4 regions of the Streptomyces sp. NPDC042371 genome follow, and region 4 is predicted to be linked to each of the others. Evidence: riboswitches for the same ligand, from Rfam matches in the RefSeq annotation. Region 4 holds a riboswitch; each other region holds the start of a gene.

The links. Region 4 has a riboswitch for cyclic di-AMP ahead of AC068B_RS27190 (C40 family peptidase). Riboswitches for the same ligand answer to the same signal wherever they lie in the genome.
Region 1: another riboswitch for cyclic di-AMP. It lies ahead of AC068B_RS34265 (M23 family metallopeptidase); the one in region 4 lies ahead of AC068B_RS27190 (C40 family peptidase).
Region 2: another riboswitch for cyclic di-AMP. It lies ahead of AC068B_RS10330 (M23 family metallopeptidase); the one in region 4 lies ahead of AC068B_RS27190 (C40 family peptidase).
Region 3: another riboswitch for cyclic di-AMP. It lies ahead of AC068B_RS16620 (transglycosylase family protein); the one in region 4 lies ahead of AC068B_RS27190 (C40 family peptidase).

The regions. Positions count from the first base shown of each region.
Region 1 covers NZ_JBWKAP010000015.1:21,204-26,379, forward strand. Annotated here, with positions in the region: gene AC068B_RS34255 (PrsW family intramembrane metalloprotease) at 1-11, shown strand, start outside; gene AC068B_RS34260 (aldo/keto reductase) at 15-959, opposite strand; gene AC068B_RS34265 (M23 family metallopeptidase) at 1,027-2,100, opposite strand; cyclic di-AMP (ydaO/yuaA leader) riboswitch at 2,112-2,259, opposite strand; gene AC068B_RS34270 (PP2C family protein-serine/threonine phosphatase) at 2,481-3,695, opposite strand; tRNA gene AC068B_RS34275 (tRNA-Met) at 3,838-3,911, opposite strand; gene AC068B_RS34280 (alginate lyase family protein) at 3,958-5,176, opposite strand, start outside.
Region 2 covers NZ_JBWKAP010000003.1:153,388-158,563, reverse strand. Annotated here, with positions in the region: gene AC068B_RS10345 (bifunctional acetate--CoA ligase family protein/GNAT family N-acetyltransferase) at 1-690, opposite strand, end outside; gene AC068B_RS10340 (HPr family phosphocarrier protein) at 846-1,127, shown strand; gene AC068B_RS10335 (GntR family transcriptional regulator) at 1,307-1,993, opposite strand; gene AC068B_RS10330 (M23 family metallopeptidase) at 2,239-3,042, opposite strand; cyclic di-AMP (ydaO/yuaA leader) riboswitch at 3,055-3,217, opposite strand; gene AC068B_RS10325 (M16 family metallopeptidase) at 3,449-4,834, opposite strand; gene AC068B_RS10320 (M16 family metallopeptidase) at 4,831-5,176, opposite strand, start outside.
Region 3 covers NZ_JBWKAP010000005.1:118,525-123,700, reverse strand. Annotated here, with positions in the region: gene AC068B_RS16630 (cytochrome P450 family protein) at 1-253, shown strand, start outside; gene AC068B_RS16625 (LysM peptidoglycan-binding domain-containing protein) at 392-1,474, shown strand; cyclic di-AMP (ydaO/yuaA leader) riboswitch at 1,669-1,815, shown strand; gene AC068B_RS16620 (transglycosylase family protein) at 1,820-2,527, shown strand; gene eno (phosphopyruvate hydratase) at 2,845-4,131, shown strand; gene AC068B_RS16610 (FtsB family cell division protein) at 4,256-4,735, shown strand; gene AC068B_RS16605 (DUF501 domain-containing protein) at 4,757-5,176, shown strand, end outside.
Region 4 covers NZ_JBWKAP010000009.1:113,750-118,925, reverse strand. Annotated here, with positions in the region: gene AC068B_RS27205 (GNAT family N-acetyltransferase) at 1-213, opposite strand, end outside; gene AC068B_RS27200 (ATP-dependent Clp protease proteolytic subunit) at 343-978, shown strand; gene AC068B_RS27195 (hypothetical protein) at 986-1,294, shown strand; cyclic di-AMP (ydaO/yuaA leader) riboswitch at 1,653-1,829, shown strand; gene AC068B_RS27190 (C40 family peptidase) at 1,833-2,306, shown strand; gene AC068B_RS27185 (DUF6328 family protein) at 2,388-2,960, shown strand; gene AC068B_RS27180 (ATP-binding protein) at 3,000-3,452, opposite strand; gene AC068B_RS27175 (helix-turn-helix domain-containing protein) at 3,725-4,588, shown strand; gene AC068B_RS27170 (DUF397 domain-containing protein) at 4,598-4,822, shown strand; gene AC068B_RS27165 (8-amino-7-oxononanoate synthase) at 4,855-5,176, opposite strand, start outside.

The DNA of each region.
Region 1 (5,176 bases), on a different contig from region 4:
ACCGCCCCTAGGGCCTACGCGGAGGCCGTGTTCAGCGCCGAGAGGTCGGCGTCCGTCAGGTCCAGGTCGGCCACCGCGAGCAGCGCGGGCAGCTGCTCCACCGTGCGCGCGGAAGCGATCGGCGCGGCCACGGTGGGCTGGGCCGCGAGCCAGGCCAGTGCCACGGTCGGCACCTGTGCGCCGTGGGCCTGCGCGATCTCGTCGAGGGCGGTGAGGACGCGGTCGCCCCGCTCGGTCCCCACGTACGCCTCGACGCGCGAGTACCGCGCACTCTCGACGTGTGCGCCCGCGCGGTACTTGCCGGTGAGGAAGCCCGCCGCGAGCCCGAAGTAGGGGACGGCCGCGAGGCCGGAGCGGGAGGCGACCTCCTGGAGGGGGCCCTCGTAGGTGTCCCGGGAGACGAGGTTGTAGTGCGGCTGCAGCGCGACGTAGCGCGCGAGGCCCTCGCGGTCGGAGAGGTCGAGGGACTCCTGGAGCCGCTCGGGGGAGATGTTGGAGGCGGCGATGGCGCGCACCTTGCCCGCCCGCACCAGCTCGTCGAGCGCGCCGATGATCTCCTCCACGGGCACGGACGTGTCGTCGAAGTGCGTGTAGTAGAGGTCGATGTAGTCGGTGCCGAGGCGTCGCAGGGACGCGTCGGCGGCGCCCTTGATGGTCGCGGCGGACAGGCCCTTGTACTCGGGGTGGGCGCCGACCTTGGTGGCCACGACGACGTCGGAGCGGTTGCCTCGCTCGGCCAGCCACTCGCCGATGAGGGTCTCGGACTCGCCGCCCTTGTTGCCGTCCACCCAGGCCGTGTACGCGTCGGCGGTGTCGATGAAGTTGCCGCCCGCCGCGGTGTAGGCGTCGAGGACGGCGAAGGACGCCGCCCGGTCCGCGGTCCAGCCGAAGACGTTGCCGCCCAGGGAGAGCGGGAAGACTTCGAGGTCGGATGAGCCGAGTGGGCGAAGAGGAGTCATACGCTCCTCAACGCCCCCGCCCCGGACGGAATTCCGTGCAGGGCACACCGGAATCGGGGGTGAGGAATCAGGGGTTGAGGCCCTTGCCCTGCAGCCAGCCGAGCGGGTCGATGCCGGTGCCGTCGGCCGTGTGGACCTCCATGTGGAGGTGCGGGCCCGTGACGTTGCCGGTCGCGCCGACGCGGCCGATGACGTCGCCCGTGGAGACCTTCTGGCCCGCGCTGACGTTGAGCGAGGACTGGTGGCAGTACCAGATCTCCGTGCCGTCCTCGAGTTCGAGCACGGTGCGGTAGCCGTACGCACCCGCCCAACCGGCCTCCTTGACGGTGCCGGTGTGCACGGCCTTGAGCGGGGTGCCCGTGGGCGCCGCGAAGTCAAGGCCGGTGTGGTGGCCGGAGGACCACATGGATCCGGCGTCACCGAAGTGCGAGGTGAGGGTGTACGAGGAGGTGGGGATGACGTAGCTCTTGGCGAGCTTGGCCAGGCGCGCGGCCTCGGCCTTGGCCTTCCGGGCCTCCTCCTCCTTCTTCTTCTTGGCGGCCGCCTTGGCGTCCGCTTCCTTCTCGGCGGCCTTGCGCTGGGCGTCCGCCTCTTCGCCCGCCTTCTTGGCGGCGGCGTCCTCGGCGGCGGTCCGCACGGCGGTGTCCGCCTGGTCCTGCTGGTTCTCGGCCTGCTGCATGATGCGGGCGCGCAGGGCCTCGCCCGCATGGGTGTTGCCCTGCTCGGCGTCGGCGGCGCTGACACCGGCGGCGGTGAGCGGGGCCGCGGCGGCCGCGGTGGTCGTGGCGTCCGACGTGTCGTCGCCGGATATCAGGGAACCCACGCCAGGAAGGGACTTGGCCTCGGGCAGCGAGTCCGTGACGACGCCGAGGTCGGGCATCGATATGGAGACCGGCGGCTTGCCGTCCTGCGCGGTGGCGATGCCGCCCGCGCCGACGGCGGCGATGACGCCCACGCCGAGCACGGTGGAGCTGCGGGCGAGCCCGCCGCCGCTCTTCTTGTGCACACGGTGCCTGCCGCGGACGGGACGGACGGACTCCTCGGTGGGGTTCCACTCTTCGAAGGAGCCCTCGTCGTACGAGCCGAAGTCGTCGTCATTCGGTACGTACACGGCTTGGGGGGCAGGCCGGTTGGACGCCACTGGGGCGCACTCCTTTCCTTCCTTCTCGCCTACCGGGTTAGCTGACGGGTTCGGAGCAGGAAGGTCTCCTACGAGCATCTGGCACGGATGCACAGCTGCCCGATTCACCCCATGTTGGTGGTTCCCCGGCTCCCTTTCGGGATTAGGCGCGTGCGCGCGGAGCCGACTCGAGTGACGGCTGGGACGACCGCGCTGCGTTATCGAACGTTAATAGACAGCGGGTCGGTATTCCAAGCCGTTCCGGTTGATCGTTAACGCTCATCGGCTGTACGTACCGGGACACGAGGGTGCGGAACGGGGCGAGTTGACCCCATCTCTTTAAACACCGGAGCTTCACATTCCCTTGACAGTGCGTCAGATGTTATGCGGAGCGGTGCACTTCAGTTACCGGCCGTAACGTCGGTCGTGACGTCCGGATCCCCGGCAGCGGGTCGCCGCACCGCGAGCAGCGCCATGTCGTCCGTCATCCCGCCCCCGGTGTGCCGCCGCACCTCCCCCGCGAGCGCGGCGAGGAGCGCGTGCGGGCCGCCGCGGCCCGGGAAGATCCGCCCGCCGAGCCGGGTCGCGGGATCGTAGAACTCCCCCGCCGCGTCCCGCGCCTCCGAGAGGCCGTCCGTGTAGAAGAGCAGCAGCGCGCCGGGCGGCAGCTCCGTCTCGTCCGCACGGTCCGGCCAGGCCCCCAGATCGCCCATGCCGAGCGGCAGCGCGGGTTCGGTCGCCGACAGGACGCAGAGCCGCCCGTCGCCGCGCAGCAGCAGCGGCGGCGGGTGCCCGCGGTTGATGAGCCGCACGGAGCCCTCGCCGTGCCGGATCTCGGCGAGGACGGCGGTCGTGAACCCCTCGAACGCGTCGAGCCCGTCGCGCCGGGTGCCCTCGCGCGCGAGCGCCCGCTCCAGGCGCTGCGCGACCGCCTCCAGGGTGGCCTCCTGCTCGGCGGCCTCCCGGAAGGCGCCGATGACGACGGCGACGGCCGCGACCGCGCCCATGCCCTTGCCCCGTACGTCGCCGACGATGAGCCGTACGCCGTGCGGGGTGTCCTGCACCGCGTACAGATCGCCCCCGATGAACGCGTCGGCCTGCGCGGCCTCGTACCGCGCCGCGATGTCGAGCCCGCCGATGCGCGGGTCCGGCGTGGGCAGCACGGCGCGCTGGGTGGCTTCCGAGATGGAGCGGGCGATGGCGAGCCGGTCGTTGCTGCGGCGCACGACGCGGTTGATGACGATCGCGAGACCGGCGACGGTCACCACGGTGACCACCTCGGTGACGGCCTCGACATGGCTGTTGACGGCGCTGCTGTAGTGCAGGAGGAGGACGGCGCAGGTGGCCGCCGCGCCGGTCAGGACGGTGTTGAGCCGTGAGTAGAAGGGGGCGGCGATCAGCGGGGCGGCCGTGAAGAGGGGGGCCGCGGTGAACTCCGCGGGGGTCACCGCGTCGTACACGGCACCGACGACGAGGAGCAGGAGCGGCAGGGAGCGGACGAAGGCCCGCTCGGGCCCGGTGGCCCCACTGGCCCCCCTGGCCCCGCTCTCGTCGGGTCCTCCTCGCTGCCCCACCGCTTGTCTCCCGCCGAATCCGCACCCATCACCGCGCTGCATTCAGGGTTCCCGCAGCGGCGGGCGGGTGCGACCTGGTGTGGGCCGACCGGGTGAGCGGCGAGCGGTCCGGGCGGGAGGATCCGGGCGGAAAACGCCGATGGCCCGGAACCATGAATCATGGTTCCGGGCCATCGGTCATCAGTAGCGGGGACAGGATTTGAACCTGCGACCTCTGGGTTATGAGCCCAGCGAGCTACCGAGCTGCTCCACCCCGCGGCGATGAACACAACTCTACGCCATCCGAAGGGGTGCGTCGAACCACTTAGGCGCTGCCCGCGTGCGTGAGGGTCTCCCAGGCCACGAAGAGGCCGTCGGTCCCCTCGGGCCGCCGCTGCTCCGTGTACTTCTCGGTCTGCGGCATCTCCAGCTTCAGCCGCCCCCGCAGATGGTTCAGGCCGACCTCCGTGTCGGGCCCCATGTCGCGCTCCACCTTGCCGCCGCACAGCCACTCCGGCGCCTTCGCGCCCAGCTGGTACTTGGAGTGGAACTCGAAGGCGGCCCGCAGCCGGTCCCTGACCTCCCCGTACAGGTCGACGCCCTGGTGCCAGGCGGTCTCCGCCATGTGCGAGGTGGCGGCGAGCGAGTAGCTGGCGTGCTTGAAGTTGCGGCAGGTCTCCTGGGAGAGCCCGTCGGCGTACGTGCCCTGCCCGAACCAGTACTTCTTCAGCTCGGTGGCGGTGTCGATGGCACTGCCCGCCGGGGAGACGGGCAGCTTCCCGTCCGACTTCAGATAGAAGTACGCGGGCACCCGCGTCCTGAAGTGCCCCACGGCCTTCTCGAACGTGGCGTGGTCGTCGAGGAAGACGGCCATGCTCATGGTGGCGTCGGCCATCACCAGGTCCCAGTTGCCGTTGCGCTCGACGGACCCGTCCCTGACCTGGGGCAGGTAGGCGTTGCGCAGCATCCGTTCGAAGCGCAGGAGCTGCCCGTCGGGCCAGCCGTCGTACGTGTAGCGCACGGCCTCGGCGGCCCGCGCCCAGGACGAGGCGGCCCAGCCGGTCTGCAGCCCGGCGTTCTCCTCGGTGTGCCCGGTGATCACCTTCGACCAGGCGTCCATGATCTGCACGGCCTTCTCGGCGTGCGCGCGCTCGCCGGTGATGTTCCAGAGCAGGGCGTGCGTGTACGCGGCCAGCGCGTCCTCACGCTCCTCCACGCACCCCCGGCCGGGGCGGGTGTCGGGCGGACACTCCACGACGGCGTACGGCCTCGCCGTGTAGTCGTCGGCCGCGTACTTGCTGGCCCGCATCTGCTCGTACGCCGCGAACCACGGCTGCTCCCGCGCCCTGACGTGCGCGCGGACCCGGTCGAGCTGCTCCTTGCCGACCAGGACGCCGGGGTGCTCGAAGGCCCGGTCGAGGGGGCGGGCCGCGGCCGTACGCGTGCCGTCCCCACCGGAGCCACCACCTCCGCAGGCCGCGGCGAGGCCGACGAGAAGCGGTGCGACGAGCAGCACGAGTACGCGCTGCCGCCGTCGACGGACC
Region 2 (5,176 bases), on a different contig from region 4:
CACCCCGCCTGGGGCCCGGCCCACCCCGATCACCGCGACCGACCCCGGCATGAGGAGCCGCTGCACGGACCGTCCCTCGGCGCGCTGTTCGCGGGCGCGCTGCACGGCGAGCGAGCGGTCGGTGGGCTCCAGGTCGAACTCCAGGCGGACGACGCCGTCCTCGAAGCTGCGCTTCTGTTGGTAGCCCGCGTCCGTGAAAACCTTGATCATCTTGGTGTTGGCGGGCAGCACCTCGGCGGCGAAGCGGCGGATGCCGCGCTCCCTGGCGACGGCCGCGATGTGTTCGAGGAGCGTGGAGGCGACCCCCCTGCCCTGGTGGGCGTCCTGCACGAGGAAGGCGACCTCGGCCTCGTCGGCGGGCGCACTGGCGGCCATGCCGCGCTCGTCGATGCGGTCGTAGCGCACGGTGGCGATGAACTCGCCGCCCACGGTGGCCGCGAGTCCCACCCGGTCCACCAGGTCGTGGTGGGTGAAGCGGTGCACGTCCTTGGCGGACAGCCGCGGATAGGGCGCGAAGAAGCGGTAGTACTTCGACTCGTCCGAGACCTGTTCGTAGAAGCTGACCAGACGGTCCGCGTCCTCGGCCGTGATGGGCCTGATGCGGGCGGTGCCTCCGTCGCGCAGCACCACGTCGGCTTCCCAGTGCGACGGGTAGTCGTGCCGATCCTGCTGATCCGACGGGAGCTGCATGGGGCCAGGGTACGGGTCGCGCGGCCGCCCGGGCCGGGGCAGGCTAGGACAGGTCGAACGGCGACCGGGGCCGGGACCTCTGTCCGGCAGAGCACCCGCGACGGCATGAGACACTGGTCTAGACAAGTGTGAGACACCTGGAAGGGCAGCAACACATGGCTGAGCGCCGCGTCAACGTCGGCTGGGCCGAGGGCCTTCACGCCCGACCCGCCTCCATCTTCGTCCGCGCGGCCACGGCCGCCGGCGTCCCCGTGACGATCGCCAAGGCCGACGGCAACCCCGTCAACGCCGCTTCGATGCTCGCGGTGCTCGGCCTGGGCGCCCAGGGCGGCGAAGAGATCGTGCTCGCCTCCGACGCCGAGGGTGCCGACGCCGCCCTCGACCGTCTGGCGAAGCTGGTCGCCGAGGGGCTCGAGGAGCTTCCGGAGACGGTCTAGGACACGTTCCTCGCATTACGTCAATGGGGTCACCCGGAATTCCGGGTGACCCCATTGACGTATGCGCTTGATTTTTCATGCACACCGTTTTCATGAACGCCGTGGGGCCGTATGAAATTGCCGCGAATTGATCGCGCGACGACTCTTCTTACGGCTCCTCTTTGTATACGGCGCCTCCGTTAATTCCGGAGACTCACCGTGTTTACGGCATGTTGCGAATCCCTCACGCGGCCGCCCCGGCGCGCGGGCCGCAATCGGTGGGCCGCGCGGGCCCGTTCGACGTGTGCCGCGGTGAGCGCCCTCGCCCGTTCCGCGTCCCGGCGGGCGACCGCGTCGGCGATCGCCGCGTGCTCGGACCAGGACTCGTCCGGCGTCGCCGGGGTATCGACGACGTACATCCAGGCGATCTTGTGCCGGAGCGGGGTGAGCAGCGCCGTGAGGCCGGGGCTGCCGGACGCCTGGGCGAGCGTCTCGTGGAACCAGCCGCCCAGCGAGCGCAGATCCTCCCCGCGGCCGCTCCTGGAGCGCTGCTGGCCCAGCCTGACGAGTCCGCGCAGGACCTTCAGGTGTGCGTCCGTGCGGCGCTGCGCGGCGCGTGCCGCGGCGAGCGGCTCCAGCAGCGTCCGGACCTCCAGGAGGTCCGCGGCCTCCTGTTCCGTCGGCTCGGCGACGCATGCGCCCGCATGCCTGCGGGTGACGACGAAGCCCTCGGCCTCCAGCGTGCGCAGGGCCTCGCGCACGGGGACGCGGGAGACTCCGTAGCGCCGCGCGAGGAGTTCCTCGGTGAGTCTGCCGCCCCTTTCATATACACCGGCGACTATGTCGTCCCGAATGGCCGTGCATACCGAGTGCGCGGGAACGCGCATGACCGGACCTCCGCCTTAATCCCCGCGACACGCGGTCGACCGACGCTCGTTCCGTGACTCTATTGCAGAGCGCCGGAATTTCCGACGGCGGACAGAAATCCATGGATATCTTTTGGCCAAGAACGGGCGGCAGGGGACGATGGCCGGGGAACGCCGAAAGCCCCGGCTCGGGAGGAGCCGGGGCTTTCGGTGAAGTGCTGCGGGGCCGTCCGCGTGGGGCGACCGCGTCGGCCGTCCGCTTCGGATCAGACCTTGACGCCGTGCGAGCGCAGGTACGAGACCGGGTCGATGTCGGAGCCGTACTCCTCGCCGGAGCGGGCCTCGAAGTGGAGGTGCGGGCCACTGGAGTTGCCGGTGGACCCGGAGAGACCGATCTGCTGGCCCGGGGTGACCGTCTGGCCGACGGTGACGCCGAGGGACGACATGTGGCCGTACTGGGTGTACGTGCCGTCGTTCATCTTGATGACCACGTTGTTGCCGTAGGCACCACCCCAGCCCGCCTCGACGACGGTGCCGGAGCCGACCGCGTGGACGGCGGTGCCGGACGCGGCGTGGAAGTCGACACCGGTGTGGCTGCCGGAGGACCACATGGCGCCGCCGGTCTGGTAGCCCGTGGAGACGTACGAGCCGGAGACCGGGGAGACGTAGGTGTTCAGGCGCTTGCGCTCGGCCTCGCGGGCGGCACGCTCCTTGGCCTCGTGCTCCTTCTTGGCCTTCGCCTTGGCCTCCGCCTCGGCCTTGCGCTTCTCCTCGGCGGCCTTCTTCTTGGCGGCCTCTTCGGCCTTCTTGGCGGCAGCGGCGTCGTCGGCGGCCTGGCGCTGCGCGGCGGCCTGCGCGTCGACGCTCTCGGCGAGCGAGTCGCCGACGGATATCGCCTGGGTGAGACCAGTGTGCTCCACGGCCGCTTCGTCGGCGGCGGCGAGCGCGGGGGCGGCAAGGCCTCCGATGACACCGGTGGTGGTGAGCGCCGCGACACCTGCGACGTTCGCGGTGGTCCGCGTGAGGCGACTCGGACGACGGTGCTTCCCGGTGGCACGGGTGAACGCCATGTGGCGGGTGTTCCTTTCCTTCCCTCTCGCCTACCGGGTTAGCTGACGGGTTCGGAGCAGGAAGGTCTCCTACGGGTCCCTCACCTCGCGGCAAGGTGCCCGATTCACCCCAGGGGACATGTGGGTCCCCGGCTCCCCTGGCTCGCGCCGTACGGGGACTCGGCGATGACTGTCCGGTGCCGCGGATGCGGCGTACTGCGCGACGAACAGCCGGGTCGACGCTAAGCGGGGCATCTTTCGATCGACAAACAGAACGCGCCTTTTGTAGCGCACGCCACACGGCAGACAGGCAACCTCCATACCAATCCGGACATATGAGGACCCTGGCGACCGAAAGGGTCACCAGGGTCCCGATACGTCCCAACTTGCGTCCTGACTGTGGCTCAGCGCCGACGCCGACCGTCACTCAGCCGGTGACCACGCTCACTTCGCCGATCCCGAGCGCCCTGACGGGCTCCTCGATCTGCGCGGCGTCCCCGACGAGGACCGTCACCAGGCGGTCCTCCGGGAAGGCGTTCACGACGGCCGCAGTGGCCTCCACGGTGCCGGTGGCGGCCAGCTGTCGGTACAGCTGCGCCTGGAAGTCGTCCGGCAGGTTCTGCTCGACCTGGTCGGCGAGCGTCGCCGCCACGGAGGCGGCCATCTCGTACTTGAGCGGGGCCACGCCCACCAGGTTCTGCACGGCGACGTCGCGCTCGGCGTCGGTGAGCCCCTCCGCGGCGAGGGTGCGCAGCACCTTCCAGAGGTCGTCCAGCGCCGGGCCCGTGTTCGGGGTGTCCACGGAGCCGCTGATGGCGAGCATCGCGGCGCCCGTCCCGTCCGGGGCGGAGCGGAGCACCTGGCCGAACGCCCGTACGCCGTAGGTGTATCCCTTCTCCTCGCGCAGGACACGGTCCAGGCGGGAGGTGAGGGTGCCGCCCAGGCAGTACGTGCCGAGCACCTGGGCGGGCCACACGCGGTCGTGCCGGTCGGCGCCGACGCGGCCGATCAGCAGCTGTGTCTGGACCGCTCCGGGGCGGTCCACGATGACGACGCGGCCGCGGTCGTCGGCGATCACCGGCGGCACGGGGCGCGACTCGCCCGCGGAGCCGGTCCAGGCGCCGACGGTGTCGGCGAGGACGGCGTCCAGGTCGGTGCCCACCAGGTCGCCGACGACGACCAGGGTGGCCGTGGCGGGGCGGACGAACTTCTCGTAGAAGGCACGCACCGCCGCCGAGTCGATGGCGGTGACCGTCTCCTCGGTGCCCTGACGCGGGCGCGACATGCGCGCGGTCGGCGGGAAGAGCTGCCTGGAGAGCTCCTTGGCGGCGCGGCGCGCCGGGTTGGCGGCCTCGTGCGGGATCTCGTCCAGGCGGTTGCGTACGAGCCGTTCGATCTCGCTGTCCGCGAAGGCGGGGGCCCGCAGGGCGTCGGCGAGCAGGCCGAGTGCCTTCGGGAGCCGGGAGACCGGGACCTCGAGCGAGACCCGCACGCCCGGGTGGTCGGCGTGCGCGTCGAGGGTCGCGCCGCAGCGGTCGAGCTCGGCGGCGAACTCCTCCGCGGAGTGCTTGTCGGTGCCCTCGTTGAAGGCCCGCGCCATGATGGTGGCGACGCCGTCCAGGCCTTCCGGCTCGGCGTCCAGGGGCGCTTCGAGGTGGATCTCGACGGCGACGACCTGCTGGCCGGGGCGGTTGCAGCGCAGGACCGTGAGGCCGTTGGGCAGCGTGCCGCGCTCGGGGGCCGGGAAGGCCCAGGGCTTGGCCGTACCGGCCTGGGGCTGGGGGTGGAACTGCATCGTCGCGGCCTCGGTCACTTCGCCGCCTCCTCTTCTTCCTCGGCGCCCTCGGCGGCGTCTGCGGCCTCCTCGGCCCCGTCAACGGGCTCGTACACGAGCACCGCGCGGTTGTCCGGGCGCAGCCGGGCCCCGGCGACCTCCTGGACCTCTTCCGCGGTGATGTCGAGGACGCGCTGGACGGCCGTGAGGGCGAGCTGCGGGTCGCCGAACAGGACCGCGAACCTGCACAGTTCGTCGGCGCGGCCCGCGACTGTGCCGAGCCGGTCGAGCCACTCGCGCTCCAGCTGCGCCTGGGCGCGCTCCATCTCCTCCGGAGTGGGGCCCTCCGCGGCGAAGCGGGCGAGCTCCTCGTCGACGGCG
Region 3 (5,176 bases), on a different contig from region 4:
TCCCGACACCCTCGACCTTTCCCGGAGTGACAACCAACACCTCGGATACGGGCACGGAATCCACTACTGCCTGGGCGCTCCGCTCGCCCGCCTGGAGGGCCTGACCGCCCTCACGACGCTGCTGCGACGCCTTCCCGACCTGCAACTCGCGGCGGAACCGGATGATTTGCGGTGGCGTGGCGGGCTGATCATGCGGGGACTGCGCACGCTGCCCGTGAAGTTCACAACCGCACAGACAACGGTGTCCGACTGACGGCCCGTCACGACTGTGATGTTCACGTGATCTCCGCTGCATCGACTTGTGACAAGCGTTCGACTGCGACTACGTTCACGACGACTTGAGCGCCCCCGGCGCCCAAGTCGTCGCTGCAGTCTCGTGAAAGGCACCCGCATGCTCTCCGGCTCTGGTCGTCACCGACGCCCCCGCCAAGCCCCGGCCATCATCGTCGCGGCAGGAGTCACCGGATCAGCCATCGCCATCCCACTGCTCGGCGCCACGAGCGCGAGCGCCGCCGACACCACGACGTGGGAGAAGCTCGCCGAGTGCGAGAGCGGCGGCGCGTGGAGCGCCAACCCCGGCAGCGGCTACTACGGAGGCCTCCAGCTCTCCCAGGAGAACTGGGAGGCGTACGGCGGCCTCGACTACGCGCCGAGCGCCGACCAGGCGAGCCGCTCGCAGCAGATCGCCGTCGCCGAGCAGATCCTCGACGACCAGGGCACCGCCGCCTGGCCGAGCTGCGCCCCGATCGCGGGCCTCACCCAGGACGGCGCCGCGGCCGACGTGGACCCGGGCGACCCGGTCACGCCGAAGCCCTCCGAGCCGTCCGGCTCGACAGGCCCCGACGGCTCCGACGACTCCAAGGGCGACAAGGACTCGGACAAGGGCTCGGACAAGGGCTCGGACGACGACTCCGGCAAGGCCTCCGGCAAGGACTCAGACAAGGGCAAGGGCAAGGGTGAGGAGGCCGGTGAGCCCTCGGACTCCGCCGACCCGTCCGACGGCCCGGAGAAGCCCTCCAGCGGCGCCGACGACTCCCGAGACAAGAATCACGACGAGTCAGGCGAAAAGGACGACAAGGGCGAAGCCGATGGCAAGGCCGACGGCAAGAAGGACGACTCCGGCAAGTCGGGCGAGGACGACGCCACTTCGCCCACGCCCGAGAAGTCGACCGACCCCGCCGACGAGGCGGACGGCTCCGACGACTCCGCGGGCCGCCACCGCGGCGACCGCGCGGACGAGAGCGAGGGCGCGGACGGCCGCTCCGGACGGCACGCCTCGCGCGGCGAGAACCGCTCCGGCGGAGTCGCCGATGGCGCCTACACGGTGCGCTCCGGAGACAGCCTCTCGGTCATCGCGGACGACCTCGGCGTCGACGGCGGATGGCACGAGCTCTACAGCGAGAACAAGAAGACCGTCGGGGGCGACCCGGACCTCATCCTCCCCGGTCAGAGCCTCGATCTGGGCGAAAAGTAACGGAAGTTGACGAAGAGTCGGGTGGGGGCTTCGCGCCGTATGTCTGGTTTGGCGCAAGTGAGAGATGGGTCTCAGAAGCCCTGATCGTCTTTGAAATTCCGGCGATCGCGTGTCTACGGTCGTCACCGCTCGCCACTGGTGGGCCCCGCCGGTCGGTACGCCGAATCCTGCCAACGGCCGGACGGGAACAGTCGTCGCTTTGAGCGCCGTAGGCAGGAGCGGGGGACCCAAGGTAAGTGCCGGAAACGGCTAGGGGTGAAGCCGCGCTCAAGGAGCGCGGCCGGGCAACCACATCGGCCCGAACCCGACAGCTCACCTCGCAGGCGTCGGTGAGGGGATCAACTCATGCTGTTTTCCAGCAAGGGCAAGCACCGCCGTCCGTCCAAGGCCACCCGTGTCGTCACGCTCGCCGGTGTCACCGGTGCCGCCGTGGCCGCCCCGCTGATGGCCGCTGGTTCGGCCTCCGCCGCCACCGGTGCCGAGTGGGACGCCGTCGCCCAGTGCGAGTCCGGCGGCAACTGGTCGATCAACACCGGCAACGGTTACCAGGGCGGCGTGCAGTTCTCGCCGTCCACCTGGGCCGCGTACGGCGGTACGAAGTACGCGCCGACCGCCGACAAGGCCTCCAAGGCCCAGCAGATCGAGATCGCCGAGAAGGTCCTCGCGGGCCAGGGCAAGGGTGCCTGGCCGAGCTGTGGCGTCGGCCTCTCGGGCGCCTCGCCCAGCAGCGGCGGCGGCTCGCAGGAGCAGGCCCCGCAGCAGCAGCAGGCCGCGCCGAAGCCGCAGCAGACGCAGCAGGCCCCGCAGCAGCAGGCCGCGCCGAAGCCGCAGCCCACGCCGCAGACCGAGACCAAGAAGACCGTCGAGACCCCGACCGGCAAGACGGTCAAGAAGGGCGACGGCGAGTACAAGGTCAAGACGGGCGACACCCTGTCCAAGATCGCCGAGGCCAAGCACGTCAAGGGCGGCTGGCACAAGGTCTACAAGCTCAACGGCGACATCATCGACAACGCCGACATGATCTACCCGGGCCAGCAGCTCCACCTGAGCTGACCCCACCCGGTAGCGGCCGTGCCTCGGCGGACGCACGGCCGTACCCCCGTCCCCACGGGCTCCCCGCCCCGGTGCGCGTATCCCCCGTACGCACCGGGGCGGGGCCATGTCTGCCCCCGCGTCCGCCCCCGCGTCGGCCCTCCGCTGTTCGCTACTAGCGAGTAGAAAACGTGGCCTTACGCCCGGTTTCCAAGGTATTTGGGCCCTCGTCCGTCCCAGGGGACGGGCGGTCGGCTGGCCGAAGGCCCGGAGCCCGTTAGGCTCAGGAGACGCAGGGCCGACGCGGCCCGCGTAAATGCGTCACATCCCAGAAGGAGATGCTCGTGCCGTCCATCGACGTCGTCGTAGCCCGGGAAATCCTGGACTCCCGAGGCAACCCCACGGTCGAGGTCGAGGTCGGCCTCGACGACGGCAGCACCGGTCGTGCCGCCGTTCCGTCCGGTGCCTCCACCGGTGCTTTCGAGGCCATCGAACTCCGTGACGGTGACCCCAACCGTTACATGGGCAAGGGTGTCGAGAAGGCCGTCCTCGCCGTCATCGAGCAGATCGGCCCGGAGCTCGTCGGCTACGACGCCACCGAGCAGCGCCTGATCGACCAGGCCATGTTCGACCTGGACGCCACCGACAACAAGGGCTCGCTCGGCGCCAACGCCATCCTCGGCGTCTCGCTCGCCGTCGCGCACGCCGCCTCCGAGGCCAGCGACCTGCCGCTGTTCCGCTACCTCGGCGGCCCGAACGCGCACCTGCTGCCCGTCCCGATGATGAACATCCTGAACGGCGGGTCGCACGCCGACTCGAATGTCGACATCCAGGAGTTCATGATCGCCCCGATCGGCGCGGAGTCCTTCTCCGAGGCCCTTCGCTGGGGCGCCGAGGTCTACCACACCCTCAAGAAGGTGCTGAAGACCAAGGGCCTGTCCACGGGCCTCGGCGACGAGGGCGGCTTCGCCCCGAACCTGGACTCCAACCGCGCCGCGCTCGACCTCATCATCGAGGCCATCAAGCAGGCCGGTTACGTCCCCGGCGAGCAGATCGGCCTCGCGCTCGACGTCGCCGCGTCCGAGTTCTACAAGGACGGCAAGTACGAGTTCGAGGGCAAGTCCCGCTCGGCCGCGGAGATGACCGAGTACTACGAGGAGCTCGTCTCCGCGTACCCGCTGGTCTCCATCGAGGACCCGCTGTACGAGGACGACTGGGCCGGCTGGAACGTCATCACCGAGCGCCTGGGCGACAAGGTCCAGATCGTCGGCGACGACCTCTTCGTCACCAACCCGGAGCGCCTGGCCCGCGGCATCGAGGAGGGCTCCGCCAACGCCCTGCTCGTCAAGGTCAACCAGATCGGTTCGCTGACCGAGACCCTGGACGCCGTCGAGATGGCCCAGCGCAACGGCTTCAAGTGCATGATGTCGCACCGCTCCGGCGAGACCGAGGACGTCACCATCGCCGACCTCGCGGTCGCCGTGAACTGCGGCCAGATCAAGACCGGTGCCCCGGCCCGCTCGGACCGCGTCGCCAAGTACAACCAGCTCCTGCGCATCGAGGAGATCCTCGACGACGCGGCGGTCTACGCCGGTCGCTCGGCCTTCCCGCGCTTCAAGGGCTGAGCTTCGGCACCTGACTGAGCAGGCAGCTCTCCCAGGCACGTAGTTACGTACGTCCCCGCATCCGGTCCCGTACCGTGTGCGGGGACGTACGCACGTATACGCGCAGCTCTGGGGAGGCGGAACCATGGCCAAGGCCGGGACCAAGGACCGGTTCTCCACCGCGACCCGCCTGCGGCTGCTCGGCGAGCAGACCGCGGAGCGCGTCTACCGCTCCCAGACCAAGCGGCAGGCGCGCCGCTCCCGGCTCACCGGCCGCGCCGCGCTCCTCGCGCTCGTGCTCTGCTCGCTGGTCGTCGCGCTCGCGTACCCGATAAGGCAGTACGTCTCGCAGCGCGCCGAGATCGACGACCTGCGCAGGCAGCAGGCCGAGCACCGCGCGGACGTCGAGAAGCTGCGCGACGAGAAGGCCCGCTGGCAGGACGACGCGTATGCGGAGCAGCGCGTCCGCGACCGCCTGCACTACGTGATGCCCGGCGAGACCGGGTTCACGGTGATCGACCCCGCGGCGGCGAAGAGCCGCCGTGCGGACCAGGGGGCGGCGACGCGCCCCTGGTACTCGAACGTCTGGGACGGCGTCGACAAGGCCGACCGACCCGACGACTGACCACTGACACGAAAGACAGGCATGGAAACGCCCCCGCCGAGCACCCCGCGCACCGAGCCCACCGACGCCGACGTCGAGGCCTTCAAGCAGCAGCTCGGCCGCCCGCCGCGCGGCCTGCGGGCCATCGCGCACCGCTGCCCCTGCGGACAGCCGGACGTCGTGGAGACGGCGCCGCGCCTCCCGGACGGGACGCCCTTCCCCACGACGTACTACCTGACGTGCCCGCGGGCCGCCTCCGCGATCGGCACGCTGGAGGCGAACGGCGTGATGAAGGAGATGTCGGAGCGGCTCACCACGGACGAGGAGCTGGCGAAGCAGTACCGTGCCGCGCACGAGGACTACATCGCGCGGCGCGACGCCATCGAGGTCCTGGAGGGCTTCCCGAGCGCGGGCGGCATGCCGGACCGCGTGAAGTGCCTGCACGTGCTGGTCGGCCACTCC
Region 4 (5,176 bases):
GTCACCAAGATCACCGAATCCGTCGGCGGCACGCAGGACGTCAGGGCCCTCCGCACCCAGCGCCAGCACGCGCGCCCCCGGCGACCAGGCCACCACCGCCCGCACCGACGGGTCGGCCACCCTCAGCGCGCCGTCGCCCTCGCCCGGCCCGAGGCCGTGGATGACGTCCACTTCGAGGGCCAGTAACTCTCGCTCGCCGCTGCTCCGTTCCATGCCTCGGAGAGGGTACGCGGCGCCCCGGACGAGAACCCATCCCGGCTCCACCCCCCTGACGGAACGTACGTCCTGTACATTTTTTACAGAGACCGGGCCGCTCAGCGACCGGAGGAAGAGAGGCGTGCCATGAATCGTCCGTCTGCCCGTTACGTCCTGCCCGAGTTCACCGAACGCACCACGTCGGGGACGCGGACCATGGATCCGTACTCCAAGCTCCTCGAAGAGCGGATCGTCTTCCTCGGCACCTCCATCGACGCCACCTCGGCGAACGACGTGATGGCCCAGTTCATGCACCTCGAACACCAGGCGCCGGACCGCGACATCTCGCTGTACATCAACTCCCCCGGCGGCTCGTTCAGCGCGATGACCGCGATCTACGACACGATGCAGTTCGTCAGCTGTGACGTGGAGACGACCTGCCTGGGCCAGGCCGCGTCGACGGCCGCCGTCCTGCTCGCCGCGGGCACGCCAGGCAAGCGGTTCGCGCTGCCCGGCGCGCGCGTCCTGATCCACCAGCCCGCCATCGGCGAACCGGTCCGGGGCCAGGCCTCGGACCTCGCGATCCAGGCCGACGAACTGCTGCGCACGCGGCGCCTCCTGGAGGAGCTGCTCGCGCGCCACACCGGGCAGAGCCAGGAGCGGATCACCGCGGACATCGAGCGGGACAAGATCCTCGACGCCCCGGCCGCCCTGGCGTACGGACTCGTGGACCGGATCATTCCGAGCCGCAAGACCTCGCTCGCCGCCCGGGACCCGAGGTGACCCGCCGATGCTGCCGCCCGAACTGCCGCCGCTGCCTGCGCTGACCCGCGCCGAGGCGGAGCTGATCGACCGCTATCTCGAAGTCGTCGACCTGCTCGGCCGGATCAATCCGGCCCGCGCCGAGCACACCTACGGCGGACTCCGCGCCGCCCAGGCCCTCGTCGGCCGGGCGAGTGCCCTGCGGGACGCGCTCGCCCTCATGCACCAGCGCGGTGAGAGCGAAGTGCACGCGCAGACCCTCGCCCAGGCTCTGCGCGTCCTCGACGGCGAGCGGCGGGCCGGGCGGATCACCGTGCCGCCCCCGCAGGGCGGCTGAGCCCCCGCCGACCCGCCCCGCCCCGGACACCGTGACGTCCGGGGCCACTTCGAAACGGACCAGTCGGGCTACCTCGGACGGCGTAGGAAGAGGTCGTCGTCCGCACCGACGAAAGTTGCGTCGAGCGAGTACAGCACCGGCGGAATTGCGCATTCCGGTGCTGGTCGAACCGTCGTCGGACCACGTGCCAACGCGACGATTTCGGCAGTGTCCACCTGAACAGGTCAGTCGTGAGGAGCCTCACAAAACGCCGTTTCGGCTCGGTTTTTTGGCCCATGTCGGGTCAAGATCCCTTCCGACGACAAGCCCCCGCCACCGCGGCGGGGCGGTCCGGGCGGACGCCGAGTCCTGCCGCCACCCGGATGACCGGTCGACATCTGTGCAACGGCAGGAGTGGAGGACCCAGGCACGACGGGCCCGTCCGGACAGTCCGGACGACGCCCTTGGGGTGAAGCCGCAGAGCACGACGCGGCCGGGCATCTTCGCCTGCCCGAACCCGACAGGTCATCTTTCACAGGCGGCTGACGAAGGGTTGCGCATGACTGCGCTGAATCATGTTCCGTCGCTGCTCAGCAGGACCGGTGCCGCATCGGTCCTCACGCTCGCCGTCGTAGGCGGCACCGTCCTGGCCCCCGGGCTCGCGTCGGAGGCCCAGGCGGCCACTCACGGGACGAAGGCGCTCAAGATCGCGGCGTCCAAGAAGGGCTCCCCGTACGGCTACGGGTCGGCAGGGCCCAACCGGTTCGACTGCTCGGGCCTGACTCTCTACTCGTTCAAGAAGACGGGCAAGAAGCTGCCGCGCACCGCCGCCGCGCAGTACAACAAGACCAAGCACGTCTCCAGGTCCCAGCGGACCCGCGGCGACCTGGTGTTCTTCCACTCCGGTCGGAACGTGTACCACGTCGGGATCTACGCGGGTAACAACCGCATCTGGCACGCCCCCAAGAGGGGGACCGTGGTCCGCCTGGAGAAGATCTGGACCAAGAGCGTCTGGTACGGCAGGGTCCGCTGACCCACCGCGCCCGCTCCGGCGCGCTCCCCGCACGGTCAGGTGCCGATGCTTGGAGCGCGCCCGCGGGGATACCCGTGCGGGATGTCCGACGACTATGCCTGCACGGCCCGCAACGAAACACCGTTGGAGCGCGCCGACCGCAACTTCGCGGAGCTGCTCCAGGAGCTGAGAGTGACGCAGACGGGCGTCCAGATCCTCTTCGCCTTCCTGCTCACCCTCGCCTTCAGCCCGCGATTTCCCTCGCTCGACGCGGTGCAGCGCGCCACCTACGTCACGACGCTGCTGCTCGCGGTGCTCGCGGCGGCGCTGTTCACGGCGCCCGCCGCGTTGCACCGCTCGCTGTTCCAGCAGCGGGCCAAGCCGCTCATCGTGCGGGTGTCGTCCCGGCTCGCCGGGGTCGGCCTGGGCGTTCTGGTGCTGACGCTCGCCGGTTCGGTGCTGCTCGTCGTCGATGTGACGTCGGGTCGGACCGAAGGCCTCCTGGCGGGCGCGGGCACGCTGCTGATGTGCGTCGGGCTGTGGGGCGTACTGCCGCGGCTCGCGCGGCGCCCGCTGGCGCGTGTCGAAGCGGCGCTCGACGAGGAGCCCGACGCCAGGCCGTCAGGGGCCCGTGGCGGAGCACCGCGTCCCCAGCGCAGAGAACGGCACCGCTGACGGTGTCCATCCCGACGACCCGGCCGGGGCACACCCCGGTCAGTGCGTGGCGTCACGGTCCTTGCGCTGGACCGGAGCGCGCCACGGCAGCGCGATCCACACGGTCTTGCCCCCCTCGTCGGTGGGACTGACCGAGAGCCTGCCGCCGCACTCGGCGGTCAGCCAGCGGATGATCACCATGCCCCGGCCGTTGTCCTGCTGGACGGCCGCAGGGAGGCGCTTGGGGTAGCGCGGGTGGCTGTCGGTGACTCCGATCCTCAGGTGCTCGTCGCGTTCGAGCTCGACGTCGACCGTGAAGGTGGGCGACTGCCCCAAGGTGTGCTGCACGGCGTTGGTCGCGAGCTCGGAGACGATCAGTCTGATCGTGTCGGCCACCTCGGCGTCACCGGGCAGGCCCCATTCCACGAGCACACGCGAGACGTATTTCCGGGCGGCGGGGACCGAGGCAGGATCGCTCGGCAGGGTGACGGAGGCTTCCTGGTGGTCTGCCATGGCGGCGCTGTCCCTTTCCCACCGGGACTGGTCTCCGACCCGCGGCGGATGACTCGAGGACAGTCCCGGACTGGTGCTTCGCGCCAGCCTGCCACTCCTTGGCCGGTCACGGGTGGCGATCCACCGAGATGTGCATATATCTGTCGCTCGAAGCGGTGAACTCTGCTACGGCAGACCGTATTTGGGCGTGGGACCGGTACTTCCTCTAATCTCGCCTACTGCCCCGCCCCGCCGCCGGGATATCCGACGGCTCCGTCCGAAAGGAGACGGGCATGCAGTACGGCCCCGCGGTGCGCCGTCGTCAGCTCGGTGCCGAACTGCGCGCGCTGCGCCTGAACGCCGGACTCACCAGCAGCGAGGCCGCCGCCAGGGCGGGCTGGCACCAGTCCAAGGTGAGCCGGATCGAGACAGGACGCAGCGGTGTGAAGGCCGCCGACGTGCGGCTGCTCCTGGACGTCTACCAGGTCGAGGACCCGCAGCTCAGCGAGCTCCTCATAGCCTTCACGGGCGCCGACGACCCGGGTGCGGGACGCCACCACTGGTGGAAGGCGTACCGCGATCTGCTGCCTGCCACCTACCGCGACTTCATCAGCCTGGAGTCACAGGCGCGTTGGGTGCGCACGCTCGAAACCACCGTGGTTCCCGGCCTGTTGCAGACGCCCGACTACGCGCGAGCGGTGACCCGGGCCGCGCTCGGCGGGCTGCCGGAGAAGCAGGTCGACGCGCTGGTGGAGGTCCGGCTCGCCCGTCAGGACGTGCTGCGGGCGGATCCGCCGCTGCGCCTGAGCGTGGTCATGGACGAGGCCGTGCTGCGGCGGCCGGTGGGCGGGGAGAAGGTGCTCGCCGAACAGCTGGTCCGGTTGCGACAGGCGTCCCTCCTGCCCCATGTCCAGCTGCAGGTACTGCCGTTCGCCGCCGGCGAGCATGTAGGTCTGATCGGTTCTTTCGTTATTTTTTCGTTTCCGGACATTGCTGATCTGGATGTGGTTGTTCTCGACCATTTGACGAGTAGCCTCTACCTCGAACGGAAAGAAGACCTCCAGGCGTACTCGGAGGCCTTCACTTCCCTTCAGGTACAAGCGCTCTCACTCGAGGACTCAACGGAATTCATCGCCGGGCTATGCGACGGCGCGTAAGGAGGCACCATGACCGCAATGCCTCGGTACGTACCTTCCAGCACGAGACTTCAAGGTGCGCGGTGGCAGCGCAGCAGCTACAGCAACGGAATGAACAACTGCGTCGAGACCGCCACACTCGACTCGGGTCCGCTGACCGGCCTGTACGCCGTGCGTGACTCGAAGAACACCGCAGGGCCCGCCCTGCTCATCTCCCCCGGCCCCTGGGAGTCGTTCCTCAACAGCCTCCGGTAAGCGGTTTCCGGCCCTTGTAGGGGCCCGGCACGCTACCGGTGTGCACTGCGGCTGATCACCCGTACGGCACCGGCGATCTGTGCGTCGGTCAGATCCGCGCGGGCGGTCAGCCGCAGCCTCGAGATGCCGTCCGGCACCGACGGCGGCCTGAAGCAGCCCACGGCCAGGCCCGCGGCCCGGCAGTCGGCCGCCCACCGCACGGCCCGCTCCGGCGACGGCGCGCGCACGGAGACCACGGCCGCGTCGGGACGCACCGCCGCAAGCCCTTCGGCCGTGAGCTGCCGGTGCAGCTCGGCCGCGACCTCGCGGGCCCGCGCCGCACGTTCGGGCTCGCGGCGCAGCAGCCGCAGGGCC